4 regions of the Nocardioides sp. Bht2 genome follow, and region 1 is predicted to be linked to each of the others. Evidence: predicted binding sites of a transcription regulator. Region 1 holds the regulator's gene; each other region holds the start of a gene.
What was found. Region 1 encodes LexA, which represses DNA repair genes until DNA is damaged. Its sites were predicted from a motif close to TCGAACANNTGTTCGA; they were not measured.

Region 1 (7,460 bases):
GGTCGACGCGGCGGAGGCGGACTCGCTCGACGACGCTGCCGGCGTCCTGCATGAGGCGCTGGAGGCAGCCCCGGTGGGCCGGATCGATGTGATGCCGGAGCAGCTGCACGACGCGATCAGCCAGGTGCGCGACGCAGCCCGTCAGGTGCTCAGCTCGATCCCCAAGGAGAAGGACGGGGAGGTCGACGCGGCCCGCAACCAGGCCAAGGCGATGGTCCAGGACGTCTTCGACGTCGCCGAGCGGATGGCGAACAACTCCGACGCCGACGTGCTGTGGCGCAACGACCGCGAACCGAGCCGGGGCGGACCGCAGCTCTGTGTCGCGCCGCTCCAGGTGTGGAGCCAGATGCGGAACAAGCTGCTCACCGAGAAGACCGTGGTCTTCGCCTCGGCCACCTTGATGCTCGGCGGCAACTTCGAAGCGGTCGCCAGCTCGGTCGGCCTGATCGGTGCTGAGCGGGCCGAGGACACCTCAGTCGCCCGAGCCGGGGACCGGCTGCCGTGGCGCGGCATCGACGTGGGCTCGCCGTTCGACTACCCCAAGCAGGGCATCCTCTACGTCGCCAAGCACCTGCCGACGCCGGGCCGCGACGGTCTGGGCAAGGCGCAGCTCGACGAGATCGTGGAGTTGATCGACGCCGCCGACGGACGGGCACTCGGGCTCTTCTCCAGCCGTCGGGCCGCCGACGCCGCCGCCGAGGCGGTCCGCGAGCGGCTTCCGCACCTGACCACTCTGGCCCAGGGCGATGCCCAGCTGCCGGAGCTGACCCGTCAGTTCATCGACGATCCGCACACCGTGCTCTTCGGAACCTTGAGCCTGTGGCAGGGTCTCGACGTCCCGGGCGACACCTGTCAGCTGGTGATGATCGACCGGATCCCGTTCCCGCGGCCCGACGACCCGCTGATGTCGGCGCGCCAGCGGGCTGCGGACCAGGCGGGTGGCAACGGCTTCATGCAGGTCTCGGCCACCCACGCCGCGCTGCTGATGGCCCAAGGTGCGGGTCGCCTGATCCGGACCACCAGCGATAAAGGCGTCGTCGCGGTGCTCGATCCACGGCTGGCCACCGCCCGGTACGGAAGCTTCCTGCGCTCCAGTCTGCCGCCGATGTGGCCCACCGACGACCCGAAGCTGGTGCGCGCCGCGTTGAAGCGGCTGGCCGCCGGGTAGTGCCTGCGGGCGCGTGCGGCGTGGACTCTCTGGGCGCGGCTGACACAATGCCGTTGTGAACGAGGATCAGTTGGCCCCGGCCTCACCCGCCCCCGCAGCGCCCGCGACCAGTGCCGGCGAGGAACGCCGCGCCCGCCAGCGTGCGCAGCAGGAGTTCCGGCAACGCACTCAGGCGCGTGAGCAGACGATCGGGCGGGGGACCGCCTGGTTGGCGCGTTGGAGCCTGCGTCTGGTGCTGATCGTGCTCGGCCTGATCGTGCTCGGTCTGGTGATCCGGTACACCTGGAGCATCGTGCTCCCGGTGACCCTGGCGATGATCTTCACGACGGTGCTCCAGCCCCCGGCCTACTTCCTGGAACGCCACCTCAAGCTGCCGTCGGCGCTGGCTGCGGCCACCGTCATGCTCGGCTCGTTCTCGGTGATCGGTCTGCTGATCTACGTGATGGCGCCGTCGGTCGCCGACCAGTCCACGCAGCTCGCGGACGACGCCGTCAAGGGGATCAACCGGCTGAGCGACTGGCTCGCCGAGTCCGACCTCGGGGTCTCGGCCAACCAACTCGACGAGATGCTCACCTCGGCCGAGGAGAAGATCAAGGACAGCGCGGGCACCATCGCCTCGGGTGTCCTGGTCGGCGTCAACATGGCGACCAACATCGTGCTCAACCTGGTGCTAGCCCTGGTCCTGACCTTCCTCTTCATCAAGGACGGCCGCCGGTTCCTGCCCTGGATCAAGAACAACTCGGGCCCCACCGCCGGTCCGCACCTCTACGAGGTTGGCAATCGGATCTGGGCAACGCTGGGTGGCTTCATCCGGACCCAGGCTCTGGTCTCAGCGATCGACGCGGTCTTCATCTACATCGGTCTGATCGCGGTCGGCGTCCCATTGGCCTTCCCGCTCGCGGTGATCACCTTCTTCGCCGGCTTCATCCCGATCATCGGTGCGGTCAGTGCCGGTGCCCTGGCGGTCCTGATCGCCCTGGTCTCGGTCGGTCCGCTGAAGGCGCTGATCGTGTTGGCCGTGATCCTCGCGGTCCAGCAGTTGGAGGGCAACGTCCTCTCGCCGCTGCTCCAGTCGCGGTCGATGAACCTGCACGCTGCTGTGGTGCTGCTCTCGGTCACCCTGGGCAGTTCGCTCTTCGGCATCATCGGCGCCTTCCTGGCGGTGCCGGTGACCGCGATCGTCGCGGTGATACTGCGGTACCTCAATGAGCAGGTCGCGCTCAACTCCACCGACCCGGATCCGGTCGAGGAGGACCTTCAGGAGGGCGACGAGCTGGTCAATCCGCCTGACGAGATCCCCGAGGAAGCGCACTACCCGGAGGACTGAACCCAGCTCGGTGGCCGTGACGACGGCGCCGAGCCGTCAGCCCTTCACGCAGCGCCCGGTGGCGCGCACCGCGTAGGCGCCGAGGCTGCCGTAGTCGCTGTAGCCGGTGGTGAGCGGATCGCGGGCACCGACGCCGTCGACGGTGACGTACCAGGTTGCCTTGCCGCGGATGCCGTAGGTACCGCTGATCGAGGCGCTGAGCCCGGTAGCGGCGCCGCTGGACGGCGAACCGGGGTTCTTTGTGGTGGTCTTCGTCCTGCCGGCTCGGCGCAGCGACAGGGCCGCATCGAGGTTGGGGCCATTCGCCGCCGGGGTGACGCTGACCCGGAGCTTCGCGCGACACGTGGTGACGATCTTGAAGACGTCCCGATCCGCGCGCGTGGAGATCACCCCTGACGACGCCACCTTCCGGCGCAACCGCTCCACACCGCGGACGCCGTTGGGGTGATCGTCGCGCACCAGCGGCGCGCCGTTGCTGGTGATCAGCGCGATGTCGTCCTGATTACGGCTCGGGTTGTTGTACTCGCTGGCGCTCCATTGGGTCAGGTGGTTGAGCGACGAACCCATCAGCGGCGCCCAGATCCCATGGCCGGCGTAGTACTCCACCGCGCCGAAACCGAGCAGACCGCCGGCAGTGCCCTGGTGTTCAAGGCCCAACGTGTGACCGGCCTCGTGAGAGACCACGTCGGCGACCTGGCGAGGTGAGTTGTTCACCTCGGGGGAGAAGGCCCAGATGATCCGGGCGTGGTTGGCATCGGTACGGGGGAAGACCCCCAGCAACGCGACACCGGCACACCCGGGTCCGCCGCAGGTAGCGTTCCGAGCGGCCACGCTGCTGGTCACCACGGCGTGCACGCCGTAGCGCTGATCGGCGTTGCTCGTCCGGCTCAGGTCGCTGGCGGGCGGCCGGACGGTGGTCACATTGATGTTGAACGGGGCGTAGTCCTCAGCGACCCGCGCCCAGGCCTCACGGATCGCCTTCTGTTCACCCGCGGAGAAGCCGGGGGAGCCATCGGTGTCGTACCCGGCATAGGTGCCGCAGGGCAGCCCGTTGTCGTTCCACTCCGTGTTGCAGACCTCCTCGCCGTCGAAATCGAGGTAGAGGGTGCGCGGCGAGGATGGGCGCGAGCTCAGCGCGACCGCGGACCGCTTCGCTGCCGCCCGGGCCTGGGTGGTCGCCCAGCTGGCGTCGCTGGTCCTCCGAGTCACCTCACCGGAGGCTGTGGCGTTGCTCGACTCGAAGTCGGCGAAGGCGACTCGCCCGTTCTCGTGCAACCGCACCGTCGGGTCGTCGACGAGAAGGTCGCGGAGCTCGGAGACACTGGTGTCGGCGAGACGTGCCGCTTGGCGCAGCTCGTCGGCCTGGACGAGTTGCCCGCGGGCCGTCCGCAGTGGCTCGACGCGGTCGCCCGCGGCTGGGGCGCCCGGAGACAGGGCGCCCACTGTCGCCAGTGCGAGCAGCGCACCGCCCGCAGCGAGCCGTGCCCGTGGCCCGCGGCCGCGACGTTGTTGCAGGGGAGCGGTCGGCAAGCGTGAAGGCTGCATGCCCTGACAACGACAGATGCCCCACGGGGTTCCGTGAGGCATCGAGTCGCGAAGGAAGAACGTCAGAGGCGGCGCAGCACCGCGGTGACGATGCCGAGGATGCTGGCGTGGGTGCCGTCGATCGGGTCGTAGGCCTGGTTGTGCGGCATCAGCCACACCTCGCCGTCCTTCTTCTTCAACGTCTTCACCGTGGCCTCGCCGTCGATCAGTGCTGCCACGATCTCACCGTTGTTGGCGGTCGGCTGCTGACGGATCACCACGTAGTCGCCGTCGCAGATCGCGGCGTCGATCATCGAGTCGCCGGAGACCTCCAGGAGGAAGAGGGTGCCTTCGCCGACCAACGTCTTGGGAAGCGGGAAGATCTCTTCGACCCGCTCCTCGGCAAGGATCGGGCCACCGGCGGCGATCCGGCCCACGACAGGGACGTAGGCCGCAGCCGGAGCGGCGTCGCCGATCCCCGTCTCATCGATGATGCTCTCCTCGGCGGCACCGAGGACGGAGGCGGCTGCGGCGTTGCCGGGCTCGAAGACCTGGAGCGCCCGGGGCCGCTTCGGGTCGCGCTTGATGAACCCCTTGTTCTCCAGGACCTTGAGCTGGTGGGCCACCGAGGACGAGCTGGTCAGGCCGACCGTCTCGCCGATCTCCCGCATGCTCGGCGGGTAACCGAGCTTGTCGAGGGAGGCGCGGATCGTCTCCAGGATCCGCTGCTGGCGGGGTGTCAGTCCGGTGGCGTCCGGCGGCCCATCGGGCAGCTCGCTGACCTTGCGGGCGTCGTGGCGAGGAGTCATCAGTGGGTACTTGCCTTCCGCTTGGTCGTCCGTGCCCGAGTCCTTGGCACTGGCTTACTACTCTGCCTTAGAGGCGCCGGTACTCTCAAACAAATGTTCGAACTCGGCGTGTCGACCGGGGCTGGCTACTGGACCGGGATGTGCAGGGTCTGGCCGGCCTGCAGGGCCGAGGAGTCGAGCGCGTTGAGCTGCTTGATCGTCTGCACCATCTCGCGGACCTCGCCGTCGTCGGCGATCTCGGCCGCGATCGCCCAGAGGGTCTGGCCGTGGTCGACGCGGATCATCTCCGTTTGGGTGGGGGTGCCGCCCGCGGAGTTGGTCGCGACCGAGCTGGTGCCGAGTACGAGCGCTGCGGCCATCACCATCAAGCAGGCGGCAACGAAGACCACGATCCGTCCGCGCCGGGTGAGGCGAAGAGTGGGTCGCGAAGCAGCGATGCGGGGACCGGCGACGGTGATGGTGCTCATGGGAGACCTCCGGGGGGAAGTAGGTCGGTTGCTGTGTCAGACCGACCCTTTCGCCCACCTCCGACAGAATCCCTTCGTCGGAGCCAGTCGATCAGTTGTTCGATCGAACACAGGTACGAAGTTAGAGCATGTGTTCGAACGATGCAAGCATTTCGGGGAACAAATGTTCGAACGCCTCCGGGGTGGTCCCGGAGGCGTTCGAACGATGCGGTGCTGCTGCGGCGTCAGCGGACGGTGAAGCTCCGCGACCAGCGCTCGGTGCACTCCAGCTTGGCGGCACCCTTCGGCGAGTAGACCGGCGGGAGGTAGACCGTCAGCCTGCCGGTCTTCCCGCGCGGCAGGACGAAGCTGCCGTTCTTCTTCGTAGTGGTCTTGGAGACCTTCTTGTTGCCGCGGTAGACGACCACCGGCACCTTGCTCTGGCAGGCCGTCTTCGAGGTCGCGGCGACGACCTTGCCGACGAACGCCTTCTTGGACTTGTTGTACTTCGCCTTCAGGGTGCGCTTGACCTCAGGACAGCCGGAGAAGGTGTTCGCCTTGACGGTGGGGCACTTGTCGCCCGAGACGAGGCCGTCGCCGTCGCGGTCGGCGTCGCACGCGTCGCCGATCCCGTCCTTGTCCTGGTCGGCCTGGTTGGCGTTGGCGCGGGTCGGGCAGTTGTCCTTGTTGTTGAGGACGCCGTCGCCGTCCATGTCCGGGTCGCAAGCATCTCCGAGGCCGTCCCGGTCGAGGTTCGACTGGCTGGTGTTGGCCACCGTCGGGCAGTTGTCCCGAGTGTCCGCGACGCCATCCTTGTCGTAGTCGCAGTCGTAGGTCACGACCGCGGACCAGGAGTGCATCTGGCCGTTCTCGCTCCGGCCGACCTGGCGCGGGGTGGTCAGGGTCCAGGCCCCGTCGGCCGTCCTGCCCTCGAAGCGTGACAGGTTCTGCTTGGGCGCGTACGAGCCAGGCCCGCTGCGCTTGTTGATCGACGTGCTGGAGGCGTCGTCGAAGGTGATGCCGAGCAGCGGCTCATTGGTCTCGGACCAGTCGCCGAGCCAGTCGTTCTTCAGGACGGCGGTCGCGCCCTCATGGCTGATCTTGATCTCGTAGGCCCGCGACTCGCCCTTGTCTACGGTCATCGAGACCTTGGCCAGCGCCTTGAGCACCTTAGGCGCTACAGCGCCGGTGCTGACGTTGGCGGTGAAGGTGCTGCCAGCGGTGACGGCGCCGGTCGTCCCGGTGGCGTTCACCGTGCAGACCACGGGCGTCACCGCGGCTTCCGCCGCCGTCGTCGTGGAGACAGTGGTGAGCGCGGTCAAGCCGGCCGCAGAGACCGCGAGTGCGAGACCTGAGCGAATGGCTACGCCAAGGCGCGACGTCATATGGGTTCCCCTCCCAGAGTGCTTCAGGCCGCCTCCCCTCGGGGCCTTTCGACCCCGGCAGTCTAGGCCGGATGGAGGGGTCGGGTAGGACCTTTGGAGGAAAAGGCAGGACCTCTCCTCGAAGGGTCAACGAGCCGATCCGGGTGAGGTGACGGCGGCCCGCGTTCACCTCACGCCGAGTGGCACCCGGATCACGCCCGCCGCCACGCCGCCCACAGTTCGGCGTAGCGTCCTTCGTGGGCGATCAGCTCGGCATGGGTACCGGCCTCGACGACGGCGCCGTCGTGCATCACCAGGACCCGGTCCGCGGTCGCCGACTGGGTGAGTCGATGCGCGACGACCAGCGCACCGCGCCCCTCGGTGATCGCCAGCGCCGCCAGTTCCAGGTCGCGGGCACCGGCGGAACCGGCTTCAGCGGTCGCCTCGTCGAGGACGACGAACCAGGGGTCCGCGAGCCAGACCCGGGCCAACGCCAACTGCTGCGCTTGAGCGGGGGTCAGCGGGTGGCCGCCGTCGCCGACCACGGTCTCGAACCCCTCGGGCAGTGCGGTGACCCAGCCGTCGGCCCCGACCAGGGTGACGGCTTCCTGCAGTCGGGCCGGGCTCGCAGCGGGGTCGCCGAGGGTGAGCGCGTCTCGGATCGTTCCGGAGAAGATGTGGACGTCCTGGCTGACCAGGGCGACCCGGCTGCGGAGGGCGGGGCCGTTCAGGTTGCGGTACGGCTCCCCGGCCAGGGACACCTCACCGACGCTCGGCGTCAGTACCCCGCCTGCGATCGCGCCCAGGGTGGTCTTCCCCGCT
Region 2 (7,460 bases), on a different contig from region 1:
CGACCAGGTCGTAGATGTCGGAGAACTCCCGACCGCCCACGATCATCTTCTGGTAGATCGAGTAGTAGTGCTTCGGCCGACCGGTCACCCGGGCCTTCAGCTTGGCGACCTTGATGTCGGCCTCGACCTGGGCGATCACCTCGGCGAGGAACTTGTCCCGCGAGGGCGCCCGCTCGGCGACCATCCGGACGATCTCGTCGTAGATCTTGGGGTGCAGCGCCGCGAAGGCGAGGTCCTCAAGCTCCCACTTGATCGTGTTCATCCCCAGCCGGTGGGCCAGCGGGGCATAGATGTCGAGGGTCTCGCGGGCCTTGCGTTCCTGCGTCTCCTGCTTCACGAACCGCAGGGTCCGCATGTTGTGCAGACGGTCGGCGAGCTTGATCACCAGGACCCGGATGTCCTGCGACATCGCGACGATCATCTTCCGGATCGTCTCGGCCTGGGCCGAGTCGCCGTAGGTGACCTTGTCGAGCTTGGTGACGCCGTCGACCAGGCGGGCGACCTCTTCACCGAAGTCGGCGGTGAGCTCAGCGAGCGTGTACGGCGTGTCCTCGACCGTGTCGTGCAGCAACGCCGCGACCAGCGTGGCCTCGGTCATCCCGATATCCGCCAGGATCGTGGTGACCGCCAGCGGGTGGGTGATGTAGGGCTCGCCGCTCTTGCGACGTTGCGGCTCATGGAGCCGCTCCGCCGTCAGATAGGCGCGTTCCAGCAGCGCGAGGTCGGCCTTGGGGTGGTTGGCTCGAACCGCTCGGAAGAGCGGTTCGAGCACCGGGTTACCACCTTGCGGCCGAGCCCCGATCCGAGCCAACCGGGCGCGCATCCGGCGTGCGGACGTGACGCCGCTGGGTGTGGTCTCGGGCTGCTGGTCGGCCATTGGGAAATACTAGTCCTGCGGGAACAACGGGTACTCGACGCCCGAGATGTGCTGGACGACGCGCACCACCTGGCAGGAGTAGCCGAACTCGTTGTCGTACCAGAGGTAGACGATCGCGTTCTTGCCGTTCACGATGGTCGCGTTGGCGTCGACGATGCTGGCGTGACGCGAACCCACGAAGTCGGTGGAGACGGCGTCGTTCGACGTCGTGAAGTCGATCTGGCGCTTCAGCGGCGAGTGCAGCGAGATCTGGCGGAGGTAGGTGTTGAGCTCCTCGGCCGTGGTCTCCTGCTCCAGGTCCAGGTTCAGGATCGCCATCGAGACGTCCGGGGTGGGGACGCGGATCGAGGAACCGGAGATGTGCGCCTCGAGCTCAGGCAGTGCCTTGGCGATCGCGGAGGCGGCACCGGTCTCGGTGAGCACCATGTTCAGCGGGGCCGAACGGCCGCGGCGGTTGCCCTTGTGGAAGTTGTCGAGCAGGTTCTGGTCGTTGGTGAACGAGTGAACGGTCTCGACGTGGCCACGGGCGATGCCGTACTCGTCGTTGATCACCTTGAGCGGCGGGACGATGGCGTTGGTGGTGCAGCTGGCGCACGAGATCACGGTGTCGTCGGCGGCGATCGTGTTCTGGTTGATGCCGTGCACGATGTTCTTGACGTCGCCCTTACCGGGTGCGGTCAGGACCACCTTGGCGATGCCCGGGCGCAGGTGCTTCGAGAGCCCCTCGCGGTCGCGCCAGATACCGGTGTTGTCGACCAGGATGGCGTCCTTGATCCCGTACTCGGTGTAGTCCACCTCGGACGGGTCGTTGGAGTAGATGAACTTGATCTCGTTGCCGTTGGCGCAGATCACGTTGTTCTCGTGGTCGACGTGGATCGAGCCGTTGAACTGGCCGTGGATCGAGTCGCGACGCAGCAGCGAGGCGCGCTTGACGAGGTCGTCGTCGGAGCCCTTGCGGACCACGACGGCACGCAGGCGCAGGCCGTTGCCGGAGCCCGACTTCTCGACCAGCAGGCGAGCGACCAGGCGGCCGATCCGACCGAAGCCGTAGAGCACCACGTCGGTGGGGCCTTCGCGGACGATCTTGTTGTCGCCGGTTGCCGGGGCGACGGCGTCGGTGACGAACTCCTCGAGGCTCTTACCGCCGTTGTCCTCGGCGAACGCGATGGCGAGCTTGCCGATGTCGATCCGGGCCGGACCCAGGTCGAGGCCGGCGAGGATCTCCAGGATCGGGTGGGTCTCCTCGACGGCGAGGCCACGCTCTTCGATCTGGCGCACGTAGCGGTGCGTCTTGATGATGCTGATCACCGACTTGTTCACCAGCGAACGGCTGTGAACCAGGATGGTGACATCGCGCTCGCGGTAGAGGCGCCCGATCATCGGGATCATCGCCTCCGCAAGGGCCTCACGGCGCTTCCAGATAGAGAAGTGGTCAGACGTCACGGTGCTGTTTCCTCGAGGGTGAGAAGGGTTGGTGTGTTCAGACCTGGCAGAGCGCGCGCAGGGGCAGGTCGCCCACCGCTTCGCGTCCGGGCAGGAAGGTGAGTTCCATCAGGACGGCGACCGCGTGCGGCACGCCGCCGCAGCGGCTGACCAGCTCACGGGTGGCGGCGATGGTGCCGCCGGTCGCCAGCACGTCGTCGATCAGAAGCACCCGTTCACCGGGTGCGATCGCGTCGGCGTGCAGTTCCAGGGTCGCCTGGCCGTACTCCAGGGAGTAGCTGACGGCGTGGGTGTCGCGGGGCAGCTTGCCGGCTTTGCGGACCGGCACGAAGCCGACGCCGAGCGACAGTGCGATGGGGGCGGCGAGGATGAACCCGCGCGCCTCCATCCCGACCACCTTGTCGACGACGACGTTGCCCTCGGCGTCACGGCCGGCTGCGGCGAGCGCCTCGACGACCGCGGGGAAAGCCTGGTGGTCAGCAAGCAGCGGGGTGATGTCCTTGAAGAGGACACCGGGCTCGGGATAGTCGGGGACGTCCTGGATCAAGGACTCCCACTCAGCCGACAATCCTCAGCGCTCCTGGTCGGAGTCGGGGTTGACCGGGGCGGAGTCGTCTTCGATCTCGGCCGGGGCGTCCTCGGCGCTCTCCTCCTCGTCCGGAACCACACCGGCGATGGCGGGGCGGGCGACCTCAGCGACGACACCGGGCGCGATCTCAAGGCCGACGCTGGTCTCCTTGAGGAAGGCCACGTTGCCGAGGATGCCGCTGTTGGTGATCACTCGGTCGCCGACCGAGATGTTGCGCTGCACGTCGGCCAGGGCCTTCTGACGCTTGTTGGCGGGACGGATCAGCAGCAACCAGAAAATTAGGAAGATCGCGGCAATCGGGATCAGGGTCTCCACGACGGGAAGCACTCCTAGGGCATGACAAAGGCAAGGACGTCCCTAGTCTAGCGGTGGTTCACTCGTCGAAGATGGTGGCCTCGGACACCTCGGCCCGCGGCGGGGTGAGCCCCAGGTGGGTCCACGCCAATCTGGTCGCCGCTCGGCCCCGTGGCGTACGGACCAGGAACCCGTTGCGGACCAGGAACGGTTCAGCCACCTCTTCCACCGTCTCCCGCTCCTCACCGACGGCGACCGCCAGGGTGGAGAGCCCGACCGGCCCGCCGGCGAACCGGTTGCAGAGGGCATCCAGTACCGCCCGGTCGAGACGGTCCAGACCCGAACCGTCGACCTCGAAGAGGTCGAGCGCCCGATGCGCCACATCGATCGTGATCACGCCGTCAGCACGGACCTGAGCGAAGTCACGGACCCGGCGCAACAGCCGGTTGGCGATCCGCGGCGTACCCCGCGAACGGCCGGCGATCTCGGCGGAGCCGTCGTCGTTGAGGGGAACGTCGAGGAGTCGGGCGCTCCGCTTCACGATGAGGTCCAGCTCGGCGGGTTCGTAGAACTCCAGGTGGCCGGTGAAACCGAACCGGTCGCGCAGCGGGCCGGGCAGCAGACCGGCCCGGGTGGTGGCACCGACCAGCGTGAACGGCGGGATCTCCAACGGGATCGCGGTGGCACCCGGCCCCTTGCCGATGATCACGTCGACGCGGAAGTCCTCCATCGCCATGTAGAGCATCTCTTCGGCGGCCCGCGACATCCGGTGGATCTCGTCGACGAAGAGGACATCGCCCTCGTTGAGCCCCGAGAGGATCGCGGCCAGGTCGCCGGCGTGGGTGATCGCGGGGCCGCTGGTCAGCCGCAACGGCACACTGAGCTCGTTGGCGATGATCATCGCCAACGTGGTCTTTCCGAGTCCGGGCGGACCGGAGAGCAGGACGTGGTCGGGCGCGCGGCCGCGTGCCTTCGCGGCGTCGAGGACCAGCCCGAGTTGCTCGCGGACCCGCTGCTGGCCGACCACCTCATCCAGGCTGCGCGGGCGCAGCGCCGCCTCGACGGCCCGCTCGTCGCCGTCCGCCTCGGCCGCCGTCAACCGGCTGAGGTGAGCAAGGTGGGCCTCCTCGGCGGCGGTGTACTCGTCGAGTTCGCCCACGTCGTCCAGCCCGTCCACGTCGTTCACCTCACGCCTTCCGCAGCGTCACCAGTGCGGCGCGGAGCAGGGCACCCACGTCCGGCTGGTCACCGGCCTGCGGCGCCACCGCCTCGACCGCCTTCTCCGCCTCCTTGGCCGACCACCCCAGGCCGACCAGTCCTTGGTGGACCTGGTCCCGCCACGCGGCGGAGCCGCCACCGGAGGCGATCCGGGCAGGGCCACCGCCGACCACGGCACCGATCCGGTCCTTGAGCTCCAGGATGATCCGCTGGGCGCCCTTCTGACCGATACCGGGGACCTTGGTCAACGTCTTCACGTCGTCGCTGCCGACGGCTTGGCGCAGGTCGTCGGGGCTGAAGACCGCGAGCATCGCCTGAGCCAACTTGGGGCCGACGCCGCTGGCGGTCTGCAGCAACTCGAAGCAGCCCTTCTCGTCGTCGTCGACGAAACCGAAGAGGGTCATCGAATCCTCGCGCACGACCATGCTGGTGGCGAGCTGGGTGACCTCACCACGACGCAAGGTCGCCAACGTGTTCGGCGCGCACTGCAGGTCGAGACCGATGCCGCCGACGTCGAGCACCGCGTTGGTGAGGCCGACATCGGCGACCGTGCCACGAACGAATGCGATCACGAACTTCTCCTAGCCTGGGTCCTACTGGCTTGCTGGGCCCGCTGCGCGGCAACGGCAGCGGCGATCCTCGACTGGGAACGGTTGGCGGCGGCCATCGCCTCATCGATCCGCGACTGCGCCCCACCCCGCCACAGATGGGTGATCGCGAGCGCCAACGCGTCGGCGGCGTCAGCCGGCTTCGGGGGCGCGTCGAGCCGCAGGATCCGGGTCACCATCGCGCCGACCTGCGCCTTGTCGGCTCGACCGTTGCCGGAGACCGCGGCCTTGACCTCGCTGGGGGTGTGCATCGCCACCGGGAGACCGCGTCGAGCCGCACAGACGAGCGCGATGCCGCTGGCCTGGGCCGTGCCCATCACGGTACTCACATCCGAACGGGCGAAGACCCGCTCCACGGCGACGGCGTCCGGCTGGTACTCCTCCAGCCAGGCGTCGATCCCCCGCTCGATGGTGACCAGCCGGGTGGCGATCGGCTCCGAGGCCGACGTCCGGATCACGTTGACGTCGATCAGGGTGAGCGGGCGCCCGATCGATCCTTCGACCAGCCCGATACCGCACCGGGTCAGGCCGGGGTCGATCCCCATTACCCGCATCGTCTTCCCTTCGCCGCGAACCATCCGAACACATGTTCGCACACAGTCGGCGCTCCCCCGGCCGAAGACACGCTCAATGTGAGCTGAGCGCCCAGTTTCGGGACGAAACTGGGCGCTCAGCTCACATTGAGGTACGGGGTCTTACTCGTCGGCGTCGAGCTGCGCCATGACCTCTTCGCTGACGTCGACGTTCGAGAAGACGTTCTGGACGTCGTCCAGGTCCTCCAGCGCGTCGATCAGCTTGAACACCTTGGCCGCGGCCTCGGCGTCGACGGGGATGTCCATGCTCGCCACGAACTCGATCTCGGCGGAGTCGTAGTCGACGCTCGCCTCCTGCAACGCAGTACGTACCGCGACGACGTCCGAGGAGTCGGAGATGACCTGGAACTGATCGCCGTGGTCGTTGACCTCTTCGGCTCCGGCGTCGAGGGTCGCCTCCAGGACGTCGTCCTCGGAGACCTCCTTCGCCTCCTGGGCCTTGGCCACCAGGACAACGCCCTTACGGGTGAAGAGCCGCGAGACCGAACCCGGGTCGGCCATCGTGCCGCCGTTGCGGGTGACCGCCGTGCGGACCTCCATCGCGGCACGGTTCTTGTTGTCGGTCAGACACTCGACGAGGATGCCGACGCCTGCGGCACCGTAGACCTCGTACATGATCGTCTCGTAGTTGACGCCGCCGCCCTCAAGGCCACCGCCGCGCTTGACCGCGGAGTCGATGTTCTTGTTCGGCACCGACTGCTTCTTCGCCTTCTGGATGGCGTCGTAGAGCGTCGGGTTGCCCGATGGGTCAGGGCCGCCGGTCTTCGCGGCGATCTCGATGTTCTTGATCAGCTTGGCAAAAAGCTTGCCGCGCTTCGCATCGATTGCGGCCTTCTTGTGCTTCGTGGTCGCCCACTTGGAGTGGCCAGCCATTAGTCCCTACTTCCCTAGCCGTTCGCATCCGACGTTCCGCTCAGGCTGAGCGCACCAGATCAACGAAGAGTCGATGCACTCGTGCGTCCCCGCCGACCTCCGGGTGGAAGGAGGTCGCCATCAGGGTGCCTTGGCGGACCGCGACGATCCTACCGTGAGCCTCGCCACCCTCGACCCTGGCCAGCACCTCCACGTCGGCGCCGACCGCTTCCACCCAGGGCGCACGGATGAAGACGGCAGGTACCGGGTCGTCGAGACCCCGGAACTCCAGCGGCGCCTCGAACGAGTCGACCTGACGGCCGAACGCGTTGCGCCGAACGGTGATGTCCAGCCCGCCGATGGTCTCCTGGTCGGCCGTCCCGTCGAGGACCCGGTCGGCCAGCATGATCATGCCGGCGCACGTACCGAAGGTCGGCATACCTCCCGCGATCCGTTCCCGCAGCGGCTCCAGCAGCTCGAAGATCCGGGCGAGCTTGCCCATCGTGGTCGACTCGCCTCCGGGGATGACCAGTCCGTCGCACCGGGCCAGCTCCTCGGGACGGCGCACCGTCAGCGTCTTGACCCCGACCGCGTCCAGCGCAGCCAGGTGTTCGCGGACATCTCCTTGCAGGGCGAAGACCCCGACCGTCGTGTTCTGCACGAAGCGAATGTTAAGTGCCGAACTCAGCGTGCCGCGCAGCGGAGTTCACGAGCAGTGGATCGACAGGCCCAGGACCACGACCACCTCACGGTAGGTCCAGGTCCTCATCGCGGCGCTCTGCCAAGCCGCGTTGGTCTTCAGCTGCGAACGGACCTCTGCCGTCGTGTAGAACGTGCCCAACCCGATGCTCCCCAGCAGGCCGCCCGGGATCACCCGGCTCTGGGTGCTGCCGACGGCACCGGCGCCGGTGACCAGATAGGTCTGCCGGACCGTACCCCCGGCGTCGCGGATCACCACCTGGTAGTCGTAGGCGATGTCCTTGTGC
Region 3 (7,460 bases), on a different contig from region 1:
CGAGCGGGTCCGTTCGATGCTCACCGAGGCCGTTCCGACCTTCGCCAACTGGGACCAGGACGCCACCGCGCTGGCCGAACGCTATGGCGAGCAGGACCCGGTGGAGGTCGAGGTCGCGTTGATCGATGCCGCGGGAGAGATCGCCGGCCGCTATGCCGCCGTTGACGGGCAGGAGTGGGAGCGCAGCGGGTTGCGGTCCAACGGCAGCGCGTTCACCGTCGCCTCGATCGGCCGGTACCACCTGCACGACGTGGTGCACCATCTGTGGGATGTCCGCGGGTGAGGCACACGGAGTTCTGGGCGCGGATGGAGGCGGCCCTCGGCGCTGGCTATGCGCGCACCTGGGCCGAACAGCACACCTTGACCGAGTTGGGTTCGCGGACCGCCGTCGAGGCTCTGGACGCCGGTGAGGCGCCCAAGGAGGTCTGGCTCGCGGTCTGGCAGAACCTCGGTCTCCCGTTGCGGGACAAGTGATCCGCGAAGAGGCCCACCGCCGCGCTGTGCGGTCGTTGGCCACCACCCAGGCTGTCGGCGCGGTCGGGATCACGATCGGGGTCGCGACCGCCTCACTGTTGGCGGAGGAGATCTCTGGATCCGAGAGTCAGGCCGGCCTGGCCCAGACCTCGCAGGTGCTCGGCGCCGCGGTGGCCTCCTGGCTGCTGGCCCGGTTGATGGCGATGCGCGGTCGGCGACTCGGTCTGCTGATCGGCTACCTGATCGGTGCGGGCGGCGGTGCGTTGTGCGTGGTCGCCGCCAAGGTCGACTCGATGGCGTTGCTGCTGGCCGGTGCGGTCCTGCTCGGCGCGACGACAGCTGCCAACTCGGGCGCGCGGTATGCCGCCACCGACCTCGCCGACGACGCCAACCGGGCACGCTCGCTCTCGGTGGTGGTCTGGGCGACGACGATCGGGGCGGTTGCCGGACCTAACCTCACCGGGCCGTCGCAGGAACTGGCCCGGTGGCTCCGGGTGCCGGAGTTGGCGGGGCCGTTCGCGCTGGGGTGCATCGCGATGCTGGCCGCCGCGCTGGTGATGTGGTTGACCCTGCGACCGGACCCGCTGCTGTTGGCACGAGAACTCGCCGACGAACCGGTGGGCGCGGCACGGGGGACCTCGTGGCGCACCGCCTGGGACGTCGTCCGCGAACGGCCGGAGATCGGTGCGGCAGCTGTCGGGATGGCGTTCGCCCATGCCGCGATGGTGGCGGTGATGATCATGACGCCCCTGCACATGCAGCACGGCGGTGCCGAGTTGAAGGTGATCGGCCTGGTGGTCAGTCTGCACGTGTTGGGGATGTACGCCTTCTCGCCGGTGATGGGCTGGGCTGCGGACCGTTACGGCCGGGCGCCACTGCTGGCCGCCGGGGGTGTGGTGCTGGTCGTCTCGATGCTCTTCGCGGGGCTGTCGCCTGCTGGCACGTCGTGGCAGATCTTCTTCGGACTCTTCACCCTCGGCGTCGGCTGGTCGATGGCCACCGTCGCCGCGGCCACCCTGCTGACCGAACTCACCCCGCTCCGGGCGCGTCCTGACGTCCAAGGCGCCGCAGACCTGTTGATGGGTCTGACCGCGGCAGCCGCCGGCGGATTGGCCGGTGTCCTGGTCGGTGTCGGCGGCTACGGCTGGCTCAACGTCTTCGCCGGCGTCCTCGCCCTGGGGGTCGCCGCCTGCGCGGCCTATGCCGCAGACGCCCGTCGTCGGCACGTGCTCGCGGCCTGACGCCGTCAGGCCGGTCGGTTCGCGGGTTACCGCGGTTGCTGACTGGCCGTGAGGCGTCGCGGTGCGGCGCGGGAGAGGTCTCTGGCGATCACGGCGAGGGGGAGCAGTCCGAGCGCTCCGCTGAGGCCGGCTGCCGCAGCGAGACGGACCCGGTCTCGGGAGAGTCGTAGGCAGGCGTCGTCGAACGCGTTCTGGTTCGGCCGGTACTCGCCGCTGTCGTACGCAGTGCCGTCGTTGAGGACGAGGGCGGGGCGCCCACACTCTTGGCTCTCCCAGCCGGGGAGCGCCAAGCCGGTGGTCGAGACCGGGGCGAAGAGCAGATAGCCACCGAGCCCGAGCGCCACCAGGACAGCGGCCGCCGCCGCGACGAGGGCACCCCAGTGACTGAGGTGCGATGGCTGGTCGGGATCCGTCGTGGCGATCCGCATGGTGCCTCCCGAACTGTCGGTGTTGAACTGAGCTTGCGGCCCCAACGACGCCGCAGCGCAGCCAGTTACGACACGCCGCACTTCGATGATTCTCATCGAACATCTGTTCGGTTACTCTGATGCCTCAGGTACGACGTAGCTCACCTTTATCCACAGGTGGGGCACTCCTGATCAGGGAGTGTCGGAGGTGGGCTCTACCGTCGCAGATGTGCCTGGACCAAAACGAGAGAAGAGGAAGCCCACGATGGCTGCAGACCCCCGCGAAAAGGCGCTCGACGCCGCGCTCGCCAACATTGAGAAGCAGTTCGGCAAGGGTTCGATCATGCGCCTCGGCGATGAGACCCGTGCTCCCCTTGAGGTGATCCCGACCGGGTCGATCGCCCTGGACGTCGCGCTGGGGCTCGGTGGCCTTCCTCGCGGTCGTGTGGTGGAGATCTACGGTCCGGAATCGTCCGGTAAGACGACGGTCGCGCTGCACGCGGTGGCCAGCGCCCAGGCCGCCGGTGGCCTGGTCGCCTTCATCGACGCCGAGCACGCGCTCGACCCGGAGTACGCCAAGAACCTCGGCGTCGACACCGACGCGCTGCTCGTGTCGCAGCCGGATTCGGGTGAGCAGGCGCTGGAGATCGCCGACATGCTGGTCCGTTCCGGAGCCTTGTCGCTGATCGTCATCGACTCCGTGGCCGCGCTTGTTCCGCGTGCGGAGATCGAAGGCGAGATGGGTGACAGCCACGTGGGTCTCCAGGCTCGTCTGATGAGCCAGGCGTTGCGCAAGATGACCGGTGCGCTCAACAACTCCAACACCACCGCGATCTTCATCAACCAGCTGCGCGAGAAGATCGGCGTGATGTTCGGTTCGCCGGAGACCACCACCGGTGGTCGTGCGCTCAAGTTCTACTCGTCGGTCCGTCTCGACGTGCGTCGGATCGAGACCCTGAAGGACGGCACCGACATGGTCGGTAACCGCACCCGGGTCAAGGTCGTCAAGAACAAGGTCGCTCCGCCGTTCAAGCAGGCTGAGTTCGACATCATGTACGGCAAGGGCATCAGCCGTGAAGGTGGTCTGATCGACGTCGGTGTCGAAGCGGGCCTGGTCCGCAAGGCCGGTGCTTGGTACACCTACGAGGGCGACCAGCTCGGTCAGGGCAAGGAGAACGCGCGTAACTTCCTGCGCGACAACCCCGACCTCGCCAATGAGCTCGAGAAGCGCATCCTGGAGAAGCTCGGCGTGGTGCCGAGTGTCGACGAGCCGGCTGAGCCGACCAACGTCGACTTCTGATCCGATGTCAGCTTCGGCATGGCCGGAGAAGGACCAGGCCGGTCCACCGCCCGACTGGGTAGGTGATGTTGCGCTCGGGGTGGCTGCCTGGACTGCTTCCAGTAGTCCGGTGGTGCCAGCCACCCCAACGGAGCCGGAGCGTCGTACCCGTAGGTCGGGGAGTCGCTCCGGCGCTGGGCGTGGCGACACCGGCGACGGTGCGGCCACGCGCAGGGGCCGGAGCAGCAAGCGTCGCGAACCCAAGCCGCCGCCGCCGGACCTTGCGGATCAGCCGGAGGCGGACCAGGAGGCGGTGGCCCGCAAGATCCTGCTCGATCAGCTGACCGGGCAGGCACGAAGCCGCAAGGAGCTCGCCGAGAAGTTGGCGAAGCGTGGCGTGCCCGAGGAGCTCGCCGCGCGGTTGCTCGACCGGTTCGAAGAGGTCGGTCTGATCGATGACGCTGCCTTCGCCCGGCTCTGGGTCGGTTCCCGCCAGCCGGGGAAGGGGTTGGCGCGTCGCGCGTTGCAGCAGGAGTTGCGGCGCAAAGGGGTCGCTGACGAGGTCGCCAAGGAGGCCTTGGACGAGATCGATCCTGCCGACGAAGAGGCTGCTGCCCGGCGGCTGGTGCAGCGCAAGCTGCGCAGCATGCGGGGTCTCGACCCCCAGGTGGCGACCCGGCGACTCGCCGGGATGCTGGCCCGCAAGGGTTACCCTCCCGGGATGTGCTTCTCCGTGGTGCGTAGCGAGCTCGACGCAGCTGAGCTCGACGCAACTGATCTTGAGGTCCCCGACGACCTATGACAGCGACGACGGACGACTGGGTCCAGGTTCGCCTGGCCACGGCCGCTGACCTAGCGGATCTGACCCGCTGGCGTCAGCAGCCGCACGTCGCCCGGTGGTGGCACGCCGACGGCGACCCCACACCCGGACGGGTGCGGGAGCAGTACCTACCTGAGATCGAGGGCCGGACCCCGACCACGTTGTGGATCATCGAGGTCAACGGGCGCTCGGTCGGCTTCCTCCAGGACTATCCGCTCGCTGCCTACCCGGACTACGCGTTGCTCACCCCGGACCCGACGGCGATCGGGATCGACTACGCCATCGGGCTACCCGGGTGGCTGGGCCGCGGCTATGGCGCCCGGGCGATCAAAGCCTGGGTGAGTCGCTGCCGCGAGCGATTCCCCGATGCGCAGGCGGTCTTCGCCGCCCCCGATCACCGCAACGCCGCCTCGCTGCGGGTCTTGGAGAAGGCCGGATTCATCGCCGGGACCTGGTTCGACGATCCGGACGGCTCCACCGTCGTCGGGTGCACGTTGCGGCTCGACGGCCACTGAGCGCGGTCAGCGACGGATCTGCGGCTTCTTGAACTCGAAGTCGGTACCGAAGTCGCTGAGGCTGACCGTGTTGGTGCTCGCGCCGTCGTCGCCCTGGGAGTGGCTCACCATCCGGACCGGGAGGTTGGCCCTGCTGAGCCAGATCTCGGTCGGCACACCGACAGCGCCCGGGGTCCTCGGTGCCCCCACATACTCGCGGATCCGGATCCCGTTGACGTCCTCGACCTTGCCGCTGGGGCGCCAACTGGTCGACCCGTAGAAGTCGGCCAGCTTGTCGAGAGCGGTGGAGACCCGCCACAACACCGCTTGGGTCTGGGCAGTCTCGGCGCGGGCGCTACCACCACCGGCCCGGATCCAGCCCTTGTCGTCCTTCATCCAGGCGCGATCCTTGATCACCACCAGTTCGGCGGCGCCGTTGAAGATCGTCATGTCGATCGCCTGGCTCGGCGCGAAGCGGAGCTTGCCGTCGACCGCGCCGACGACCTTCTCCGCGATCACCTGTTCGCCGGAGAGCCGGACCGTCCGGTGCTTGCGGAGCGCCGCCGTTACGCAGGTCGCGAAGAGCTTCCCGGAGGCACGGCCCTTGCGCATCTCTGGGCCTCGGCACTCGGCCGGCCCTGCAGGCTTTCCGTCCTCGGGCACGGCGGTGACGCGGGGTTTCGGCACGATGGGTGGGGCAGCTGCTTCATCGGTGGTGGAACAACCGGCGATCAGGGCCAGCAACACAACGAGAACAGGAGCCAGACGCATAGTGGCCTTTCCAAGTGCGGCGCGCAGAAGGGTCGGCCGATCTTAACGGGCGACCTAGCATGGGCACATGCCGTTCACTTCGGAACTTCTGAGCACGTTGCGTCTGGCCGCTGGCGAGGTCGACCTGAATCAGCTCGATCCCCGTGCCACGCTCCGATACGACGGTGACAAGGGCTCGGCCGAGGAAGAGCTGGTCGCGGTCGGGAAACGCCTGGCCGAAGCCCAGGAGCGGCTCTACTCCCATCGCGGGGACCCGGACGCCAAGCGTGTCCTGTTGGTCTTGCAGGGGATGGACACCTCGGGCAAAGGCGGGGTGATCGAGAAGGCCGTCGGGCTGGTGAACCCGCAAGGTGTGCGGATCACCTCGTTCAAAGCGCCGACCGCCGAGGAGTTGAGCCACGACTTCCTGTGGCGGGTCGAGAAGGCCGTTCCCGAGCCTGGCTACGTGGGTGTCTTCGACCGTTCCCACTATGAGGACGTCCTGATCGGCCGGGTCCGCCAGCTGGCCGACGCCGATGAGGTGGAGCGCAGGTACTCCGCGATCAACGAGTTCGAGGAGCGCCTCGCAGCCGGCGGCGTGCGGATCCTCAAGTGCATGTTGCATATCTCTGCCGAGGAGCAGAAGAGTCGGCTGTTGGCCCGGCTGGACGATCCTGCCAAGTATTGGAAGTTCAATCCGGGCGACATCGACGAGCGGGCGTTGTGGGCCGACTACCGCCAGGCCTACGAGATCGCGCTGAGCCGGACCAACACCGATGTCGCCCCGTGGTACGTGGTGCCCAGCGACCGCAAGTGGTTGCGTAACCTTGCCATTGCCCAGCTGCTCACCGAAGCACTGGAGTCGTTCGACCTGGACTGGCCGTCGGCCGAGTTCAACCCTGTTGAGCAGCGGCGTCGGCTGCTGGAGGAGGACCCCATCTCTTGATCCCACGTGCTTTGGTCACGCGGTACATCACCCCCTTGCGTGAAGGTGGATCGCTTCCCGGACTGGTGGAAGCCGACGACCTGGGAACGTACGTCTGCAAGTTCCGCGGCGCCGGACAAGGCCTCAAGGTGTTGGTCGCGGAGGTGATCGTGGGGGAGTTGGCGCGGGTGATCGGCCTGCGCACGCCGCGTCTCGTCTCCTTGGACCTCCGCGCCGACATCGCCCGCTACGAGGCGGACGACGAGGTCCAGGATCTGCTCTCCGCGAGTGTCGGCACCAACCTCGGCGTCGACTTCCTGCCGGGCTCCTTCGGCTTCGACGGTGAACTCCCCGAGGACGACACCGACGCCGCCAAGATTCTCTGGCTCGACGCCTTCTGCGCGAACGTGGACCGCTCCTGGCGAAACCCGAATCTCCTGCTGTGGCACCGGAAACTCTGGGTGATCGACCATGGCGCGAGTCTCTACTTCCACCACGGGTGGAGCAACGGCGTCACCGATGCGAACCGGTTCGCCAATCAGCCGTGGGACGTCTCCGACCATGTGCTCCGCGCCCACGTCGGTGGCCTCGCCGCCGCCGATGAGGAGATCAGTGCACTGCTCAACCGTGACGTCTTCGAAGACATCCTCGAACTCGTCCCCGACGAGTGGCTGGAACCGGTCCCCGGAGCCGACAACCCGCTCTTCTTGCGGGCCTCCTATGTCGAGTTCCTGCTGGCCCGCCTCGGCACCCGGCAGTGGCTTCCGGGCGGTGCGGCGTGAGTGAGTTCGCCTACCAGTACGTGGTGATCCGCTGCGTCCCCCGCGTCGAACGCCAGGAGTTCCTCAACGTCGGCGTCGCTCTCTACTGCCAGAGTGCGGAGTTCCTCGGCTTCGCCTGGCACTGTGACGAGCCCCGGGTAGCAGCCTTCGCTCCCGAGATCGACCCGCAGTCGATCTGCGACGGCCTGAGCTTCCTGGAACGGGTCTGCGCCGGCGATGCCAGCGTCGGCACCGCGGGGGAGCAGCCGATGGGCACCCGCTTCGGCTTCGTGAAGGCCCCGCGCAGCA
Region 4 (7,460 bases), on a different contig from region 1:
GCGGCCAAGGCACACGCCGCGATCAGCGGCCGCGACTACGTGCTGCCCGACGACGTCCAGTTGATGGCACGCCCGGTCCTCACCCACCGTCTGATGCCGAGCGTCGAGGCCACCATGAGCGGCCACACCCCGCACCAGATCCTGGACACGATCCTGGCCACCGTGCCGGTTCCCGCACCCCACTGAGGTAGCCGTGCGTCGAGGACTCTCCGGGCTGACCAGCCGTGGCCGCTCTTTCCTGGCGGCCGGGTTGACCGCGATCTGCTGTGCGATCGTGCTCGGCCAACCCGCGCTGACCCGGGTCGGAGTCCTCCTGGTCGCCCTCCCCCTGCTCTGCGCCGTCCTGGTCGGCCGTAACCGGTATCAACTCGCGCTCAGCCGCACCCTCAGTCCGGGCCTGGTCAGCGCCGGGGCGCCGGCCACCGTGCAACTCACCCTGCGCAACGAGGGCCGGATCAGAACCGGGCTGCTCCTGGTCGAGGATCAGCTCCCCTACGCGCTGGGCAACCGTCCCCGGTTCGTCGTCGACGGGCTCAAGCCACAGACTCCCCGGACCACCACCTACCAGGTACGCAGCGACGTCCGCGGCAACTTCGTGATCGGCCCGCTCCTGGTCCGGATCAACGACCCGTTCGGGATGGTGGAGCTGGGTCGCTCCTTCCACGCCAGCACGAACCTGGTCGTCACGCCGCGGATCACACCGCTGCCACCGATCCCGATCGGTGGCGCCTGGACCGGGGCCGGAGACAACCGCCCCCGCGCCTTCGCCACCGGTAGCGCCGAAGATGTCTCGGTCCGCGAGTACCGGCGCGGCGACGACCTGCGCCGGGTGCACTGGCGCAGCAGCGCCCGGACCGGCGAGTTGATGGTGCGCCGCGAAGAACAGCCCTGGCAGTCACGGGCCACTCTGGTCCTCGACAACCGCGCCACCGCCCACCGCGGCACCGGCGCTGCCTCCTCCCTGGAAGCCGCGGTCGCCCACACCGCGTCGATCGCCGCCCACCTGACCCAACGCGGCTTCACCGTTCGCCTCGTCACCGCCGACGGCGAAGACCCGAACTCGGTCTGGCACGACCGCTCCCGCGGCCAGGACGTCAGTCCGATCCTGGAAGCGCTGGCCGTGCTTGAGACCACCCGCCGCGCCCACCTGGCCACCGACTGGATCGCCGACGCCGGACACCAAGGCGTGCTCATCGCCGTCCTCGGCGAACTCGACGACCACGATCACGGCGCGCTACGCAGAATGCGGATCAGCGGACGACGTCCGCTGGCGATGACCCTCGACGTCAACGCCTGGACCCAGCGCAACGCTGCCCCCGCGGGTCGAGCAGCCTGGCTCTCCAGCCTGGGGTGGGCGGCGATCGACCTGCGCCCGGGCGACGCCCTCGCGCCGGCCTGGCAGGAGCTCGGACGGCGCGCCGACCGCCCGACCGGAGCGCCGGTGGCCGAGCGGAGTGCCCCATGAGCCTGAACCTCAACCGCACCGCTCAACTGCCGCTGCTGATCGTCACCGCCCTCACCAGCTGGCTCACCTTCCTGTCCTGGAACGGTTTCACCGACCAGCCCTCCGACTTCCTGATGCCACTGGCCGTCGGGCTGCCGATCGTCAGCCTGGCCGGCGCTCTCGCCCGCGTCGCGCGCTTCCCGTTGATGTTGGTGATGGGAAGTCAACTGCTCGCCATCTTCCTGATCCTCAACGTGGGCTGGGGCTCCGCCCCGCTCCCGACCCCAAGTTCGATCCGGACCGTGGTGGAACGACTCGACACCGCGTTCGGCGACATCGCCGAGTTCGCCTCGCCGGTGCCCAGCAACGAGGCACAGATCGCCATCGCACTCGTCCTCTTCGCGTTGCTGACCCATCTCCTGGTCGACCTGTTCGCCTGCACTCTCGGCCGTCCGCCACTCGCCGGGCTTCCCTTGCTGGCCGCCTACACGGTGCCGGTCAGCGTCCTGGAGAGCGGAGTACCGGCGACTGTGTTCATCCTCGGCGCGGCCGGGTTCCTGTTGATGCTGGTCGTCCACGAAGCCAGCCGCGCCAACCGCTGGGGCCGCGCCCTCGGCGCCTCGGTCGACACCATGCCGACCACGCTCTATCCCGCCCGGCGGCACCCCGTCGCGCTCGGGTCGCTGGCGATCCTGGCAGCGGTCTCGCTCCCACTGATCATCCCGACCGCCGGGGTCGACCTACTCGGTGGCCGCGGCGGCAACGACAACCAGGTGACGATCACCAACCCGATCACCGATCTGCGTCGCGATCTGGTCCGCAAGGCCGAGGTGCCGCTGCTGGAGGTCCGCGGCACCAACGCCCCCAGCTACTACCGGATCGCCGCACTGACCCGCTACACCGGCGCCACCTGGACGCCGGGCGACCGCGATCTCCCGGCAGAGAACGCCGCGGACGGCGAGCTGCCCAGCCCCACCGGGCTCGACGCCGCGACGCCGAGCTCCAGCACCCGGATGGAGCTGAGGGCCACCAAGGAGTTCGCCTCACTCTGGCTGCCCACGCCGTTGCGGACCCAGAGCCTCTCCGCCGGCGACGACTGGCGCTACGACGCCAAGGTGCTCGACATCCACTCCGCCGACAACGACATCACCACCGCCGAGTTCGCCTACTCCCTGGAGCAACTCGAGGTCGACATCACCGCGGAACAGCTGGACGAGGCGCCGCCAGCCCCCGGCGACCTGGTGCGTACCTATGCGACCGTGCCCGGAGACCTGCCGCAGATCGTCCGCGACCTGGCTGACGCCGTCACCGAGGACGAGACGACGGCCTATCGCAAGGCAGTCGCCCTGCAGCAGTGGTTCCGGGACCCGGCCAACTTCACCTACTCGTTGCACCCCGATGACAAGAGCTTCGGCAGTGGCAACCTCGCGCTGGAGCACTTCCTCTCCCCCGACGGGCGGGTCGGCTACTGCGAGCAGTTCGCCTCGGCGATGGCGATCATGGCGCGCAGCCTCGGCATTCCGGCCCGCGTCTCCGTCGGTTTCCTGAGCGCCGACAACCTCTCCACCAACAACTGGGTCTTCACCAGCCACGACCTCCACGCTTGGCCCGAGCTCTACTTCGAGGACGCCGGCTGGGTCGCCTTCGAGCCGACCCCGGCCAGCCGGGCGACCGCCGTACCCGAGTACACCGAGTTCGAGGTGGCGCCGCCGCGGAACACGCCGTCGGCCGAGCCGAGCAGCTCGGCGTCCGCCCAGCCCAACCAGCCGAGCCGGGCACCTACGGCCGCCCCTCGCGACCCGGCCCCGGTGGAGAGCACCAAGGCCCCGACCCAGGACGAGAGGAACCGGGCCTGGTGGCTGCTTGTTCCGGCCATCCTCGTCCTCCTCGCCGGGGCAGCACTCGCCCCGCGTTGGCTTCGGAGTCGGCGCCGCGAGCGCCGCTGGGCAGCCGCCGACGCGGGTTCACCCGCCGAGGCAGCCTGGGCCGAACTGCGCGACACCGTGATCGACGTCGGGCGCGAGTGGCCAGAAGGGACCTCGCCGCGGGTCACCGGCGCCTACCTGCGCTCCTGGCTGGGCGCCGTCGGCAACACCTCCGCGCGGCCCGGGACCGGGCCACAGGTGGCGCCCGAGGCAGCGGCCGCGCTTGCCGAGATCGTCGGCATGGTGGAGCGCAGCCGCTATGCCTCGACCGCCGACCAGACCGATGCCGCCACCGTGCGCGCGCTGACCGACGAGGTCAGCGCCGCGCTGATCGCCGGTGTCGCTCCGCGGATGCGGCGCCGCGCCCACTGGTTCCCGCGCTCCGTGCTGCGACGCACCGCCGCGAAGGGCGGGGTCACCGAGCCGGCCATGGACGAGGAGAGCGCCGAAGACAGGAACGACCACCTGCTCACCTGAGCAGATGGTCGGTTCGTTGGTGTCGGTCGAGCTCAGAAGCCCTGGTCGCGGCGCTTGCGCCAGCGCTCCTCCATGCGTTCCATGAAGGAACCGTCGGAGCCGCGCTTACGGCCGCGGGACGCGCGACCGCCGTCCAGGATGCTGAAGCCTTCGTGTCGGGTGGTGCGCGGGGCCTGTGCGGCAGGGGCGGCGTTCTGCCCGCGCAACGCGGTAAGACCCACCATCGCCGCGGCCAGCATGACCACGAAGCCGATGACACCGACCACGATCATCTCTGTGATCGCGCCGGTCATCAGCACGACGATCCCGAGAACGAAGATGACGCCGGCGATGACAGCCCGGCGACGAGCAGCGTGACGCAACGACGTGCCGCGCAGCGTGGAGGCGAACTTCGGGTCCTCTTCAGAGAGGGCGCGCTCCATCTGCTCGAGCAGTCTCAACTCCTCTTCGGAGAGTGGCACTGGTTCCTCCCGGTGAACTTCCCCGCAGTCGACTGGCGGGCCATCACCCCCAAGTCTAGGCAGGGTGATGCAAAGGCGGTAGCCGCACCTAGGAAATTCTCACCGCTTCTGCGCCAGCAGGTGGACCTGGCTGGCCAGCGGTAGATACTCGGGGCGGTCCGCTACCGCTCGCTCCAACTCCTGGAGCGCGGACGCCGAGCCCGGCTCGAGGTCGATCAACGAGCCCGGGACGAGGTCGGCGAAGACCCGGAGGCCCTGGATCCCGGTGACCTCGAACCCGGCCGCGGCCAGCAACTCCCCCGCCTGCTCTGCGGTGTAACGGTGCCGGACGCCGCGGCCCGTCGTCGCCTCGCCGAGGCCGTCGAGGAGACCCGCGGCCTGGGCGAAGTGGCCGGCCATCGCCCGCGCGATCACGGCGGCATGCCGCTGGGCCAGCACCAGGCTGATCACTCCACCAGGCTTGAGGGCGGTCGCGATCTGCTGGAGGCCGCGAGCGGGTTCGCCGACGACGTCGAGGACGCCGTGGCAGAGCACGACGTCGACGGTGCCCGCCTCCACCAGCGAGTCGAGCGCGAAGACGTCACCCTGCTGACCAACCACACGGTCGGAGACAGCGGCCTCCTGAGCCCGTCGAGCCAAGGCAGCAAGAGCATCGGGACTGGGGTCGATCACCCGGACGGTCGCACCGCGTTCGGCGATGGGTACCGCCAGGCCACCCGTTCCGCCACCGATATCCAGGACGGTCGTGACGTTCTCCACGACCGGCTGAAGCCGCTCCCAGAGCGCAGTGGAGCGGGCAGAACTACGACGTTCGCTAGCGACCATGCCGCCACCCTACGCGGCGGAATCAGGCGCTGCGCTCAGCCCTCCACGCCGATTCGTTCTGTGCCGAAACATGGGGTACCAGACCCAACGCCTGTTCGATCACGGCCAAGAACTGATCGGCGGAACGGACCAACGCGTCCGCCTCGGCCTGGCTGACAGCCCGGGTGGAGCCGGCCTCGGCAGCGGCACGCTTCGCCGCACCCGCAGCGAAGAAGCCGCTCCAGTCGGCGAGCTCCGGGGCGGCCTCGGAGAGCAGGATCCACGCGTTCCGCTGGCGGCGCCGTCCGGAGGCGGACGGCACCGAGCGGGCCGCGATCAGCGCCGCTGCCGCACGCAATGCGGCGACATGCGCGAAGGAGTACCGGCTAGCGGCGTCGGTGGCGGTGATCGCCTCGTGCAGCGACTCCGCCGAGCGCTGCAAGTACGAATGCGTGGTCGCCGGCAGCAGGTACGGCGTGACTGCCAGGGTTGAAACCGCCATCGTGGACTCCTTGATCACTGGCTCGAACACATGTTCGAACAATCCTCACGGTACCGGCACCTCCCGACTCACTCAAGGGCCGACACTCAGAAACTTCTGGCAACCTCTCAGCACCCTCCGACAGAACTCGCGGCCTACGATGCGGGCATGACTGTCGAGCATCCCTCCGTGGCCCGGTTCGCCGCCGCACTCGACGCTGCCGGCGGCACCGGAGAGATCCGGATACTCCCCGACTCGGTGCACACCGCTGCGTTGGCTGCCGAGGCCCTGGGCTGCCCGGTCGGGGCGATCGCCAACAGCCTGCTCTTCCACACCGACGGCACTCCGGTGCTGATCCTGACCAGCGGCGGGCACCGGGTCGATACTGCGAAGGTCGCCGCGCACACCGGCATCCTGCGACGCGCCGACCCGGAGTTCGTCCGCACCCACACCGGCCAAGTGATCGGCGGCGTCTCCCCGTTGGCGCACCCGGCACCGATCCCGACCTGGATCGACACCGAACTCCGAAACTATGAGGTGGTGTGGGCCGCAGCCGGACATCCGGCCGCGGTCTTCTCGACCAGCTACGACGAATTGCTGGCGATGACCGGCGCAACCGAAATTGAGGTGGCCTGATGGAGATCTGGATCAACCCCGCGTGCTCGAAGTGCCGCACCGCCGTCTCGACGCTCGACGAGGCGGGCGCCGAGTACACCCAGCGCCGCTACCTCGACCAGCCCCCGACGGTCGCCGAGCTCGACGAGCTACTCGGCCGCCTCGGGCTCGAGCCGTGGGACGTCGCCCGGACCGGCGACGCCGCGGCCAAGGAGGTGGGGCTTCGCGCGCTACCCAAGGACGCCGAGAACCGGCCCGCCTGGATCGCCACGCTGGTCGAGAACCCGCGGTTGATCCTGCGCCCGATCATCACGCTCGACGACGGCAGCGCCGTGATCGCCCGCGACCCCGAGACCCTGGCCCGGGTCATCGAGCAGGCCGGCAGCTGAGATGGAGTCGCTCGCTCTGGTCTTCTCCAGCGGCTGGGCCAGTGGGGTCAACGCTTACCTCGTGGTCCTGGTGCTGGGAATCGCGGACCGGGTGGGCGGCTACGACCAGATCCCCAATGTGCTGGGCAACCCGGCGGTGCTCGCCATCGCCGGAGCCCTCTACGCGATGGAATTCATCGCTGACAAGATCCCGGCGATCGACTCCACCTGGGACGCCATCTCCACCGCGATCCGACCGACCACCGGAGCCATCATCGGCGTGCTGATCGCCGGCGACGCCGACTCCCTCAACGGGGCGGTCGCTGCCGTCGTGGGCGGCGGCACGGCGTTGGCGTCGCACGCCGTGAAGATGGGCGGCCGACTCGCGATCAACAACTCCCCCGAGCCGGTCACCAACATACTTGCCAGCACTGCTGAAGACGTTGTGGTCCTTGCCGTGGTCTGGTTCGCGATCGAACACCCGGTGATCGCTGCCAGCATCGCAGCGACCCTCCTGGTCCTCGGGCTCGCCTTCCTCTGGTTCGCGATCCGGTTGATCCGGCGCGGCTGGGCCCGCCGGAAGGCCCGCCGCGCCGGGCTGGCAGCACCTTCAGCTGGGGCGAGCCCACCGGGCCGGGGTTAGATTCGGCGGTTCTGTCGGGCGGTTCTGATCGACTGTTCTCATGATCGAGATCGACGCCCGGCACGTCCCGTATGAGGTCACTGACCTCGATGCGGGTTGTCTGCTTGCGGTGATCTCCGAGAGCCACGAAACCTCGCTGGTACTGGCTCGGCGCCAACTGCGGTTCGCGCACCAATGGTGCGTGCTCAACCCCGTGGTGGACGGGTCTCGACAAGCTCGACCAACGGACCACCGGTGACCGA

Region 2: ruvC (crossover junction endodeoxyribonuclease RuvC) is a predicted target of LexA. The motif match lies at 5,608-5,623, and genes of this name have one in related genera.
Region 3: recA (recombinase RecA) is a predicted target of LexA. The motif match lies at 2,239-2,254, and genes of this name have one in related genera.
Region 4: ACLM5J_RS17730 (SAV_6107 family HEPN domain-containing protein) is a predicted target of LexA. The motif match lies at 5,636-5,651, and genes of this name have one in related genera.

Annotation. Positions count from the first base shown of each region.
Region 1 is NZ_JBLBWI010000001.1:198,028-205,487, reverse strand. Features, by position in the region: gene ACLM5J_RS01025 (ATP-dependent DNA helicase) at 1-1,168, shown strand, start outside; gene ACLM5J_RS01020 (AI-2E family transporter) at 1,224-2,495, shown strand; gene ACLM5J_RS01015 (hypothetical protein) at 2,532-4,025, opposite strand; gene lexA (transcriptional repressor LexA) at 4,103-4,828, opposite strand; gene ACLM5J_RS01005 (LysM peptidoglycan-binding domain-containing protein) at 4,954-5,295, opposite strand; gene ACLM5J_RS01000 (thrombospondin type 3 repeat-containing protein) at 5,520-6,659, opposite strand; gene ACLM5J_RS00995 (ABC transporter ATP-binding protein) at 6,851-7,460, opposite strand, start outside.
Region 2 is NZ_JBLBWI010000011.1:54,500-61,959, reverse strand. Features, by position in the region: gene ACLM5J_RS14225 (RelA/SpoT family protein) at 1-877, opposite strand, end outside; gene ACLM5J_RS14220 (glyceraldehyde-3-phosphate dehydrogenase) at 887-2,320, opposite strand; gene ACLM5J_RS14215 (adenine phosphoribosyltransferase) at 2,358-2,888, opposite strand; gene yajC (preprotein translocase subunit YajC) at 2,892-3,224, opposite strand; gene ruvB (Holliday junction branch migration DNA helicase RuvB) at 3,283-4,302, opposite strand; gene ruvA (Holliday junction branch migration protein RuvA) at 4,391-4,993, opposite strand; gene ruvC (crossover junction endodeoxyribonuclease RuvC) at 4,990-5,574, opposite strand; gene ACLM5J_RS14190 (YebC/PmpR family DNA-binding transcriptional regulator) at 5,725-6,495, opposite strand; gene pdxT (pyridoxal 5'-phosphate synthase glutaminase subunit PdxT) at 6,536-7,135, opposite strand; gene ACLM5J_RS14180 (signal peptidase I) at 7,181-7,460, opposite strand, start outside.
Region 3 is NZ_JBLBWI010000021.1:199-7,658, reverse strand. Features, by position in the region: gene ACLM5J_RS18925 (DinB family protein) at 1-283, shown strand, start outside; gene ACLM5J_RS18920 (DUF3046 domain-containing protein) at 280-474, shown strand; gene ACLM5J_RS18915 (MFS transporter) at 471-1,715, shown strand; gene ACLM5J_RS18910 (hypothetical protein) at 1,742-2,143, opposite strand; gene recA (recombinase RecA) at 2,388-3,422, shown strand; gene ACLM5J_RS18900 (regulatory protein RecX) at 3,535-4,203, shown strand; gene ACLM5J_RS18895 (GNAT family N-acetyltransferase) at 4,200-4,736, shown strand; gene ACLM5J_RS18890 (hypothetical protein) at 4,743-5,327, opposite strand; gene ACLM5J_RS18885 (PPK2 family polyphosphate kinase) at 5,554-6,411, shown strand; gene ACLM5J_RS18880 (HipA family kinase) at 6,408-7,172, shown strand; gene ACLM5J_RS18875 (DUF3037 domain-containing protein) at 7,169-7,460, shown strand, end outside.
Region 4 is NZ_JBLBWI010000018.1:173-7,632, reverse strand. Features, by position in the region: gene ACLM5J_RS17755 (AAA family ATPase) at 1-186, shown strand, start outside; gene ACLM5J_RS17750 (DUF58 domain-containing protein) at 194-1,465, shown strand; gene ACLM5J_RS17745 (transglutaminaseTgpA domain-containing protein) at 1,462-3,846, shown strand; gene ACLM5J_RS17740 (DUF3040 domain-containing protein) at 3,879-4,307, opposite strand; gene ACLM5J_RS17735 (class I SAM-dependent methyltransferase) at 4,407-5,132, opposite strand; gene ACLM5J_RS17730 (SAV_6107 family HEPN domain-containing protein) at 5,155-5,613, opposite strand; gene ACLM5J_RS17725 (YbaK/EbsC family protein) at 5,761-6,228, shown strand; gene ACLM5J_RS17720 (ArsC/Spx/MgsR family protein) at 6,228-6,596, shown strand; gene ACLM5J_RS17715 (DUF4126 domain-containing protein) at 6,598-7,218, shown strand; gene ACLM5J_RS17710 (hypothetical protein) at 7,259-7,456, shown strand.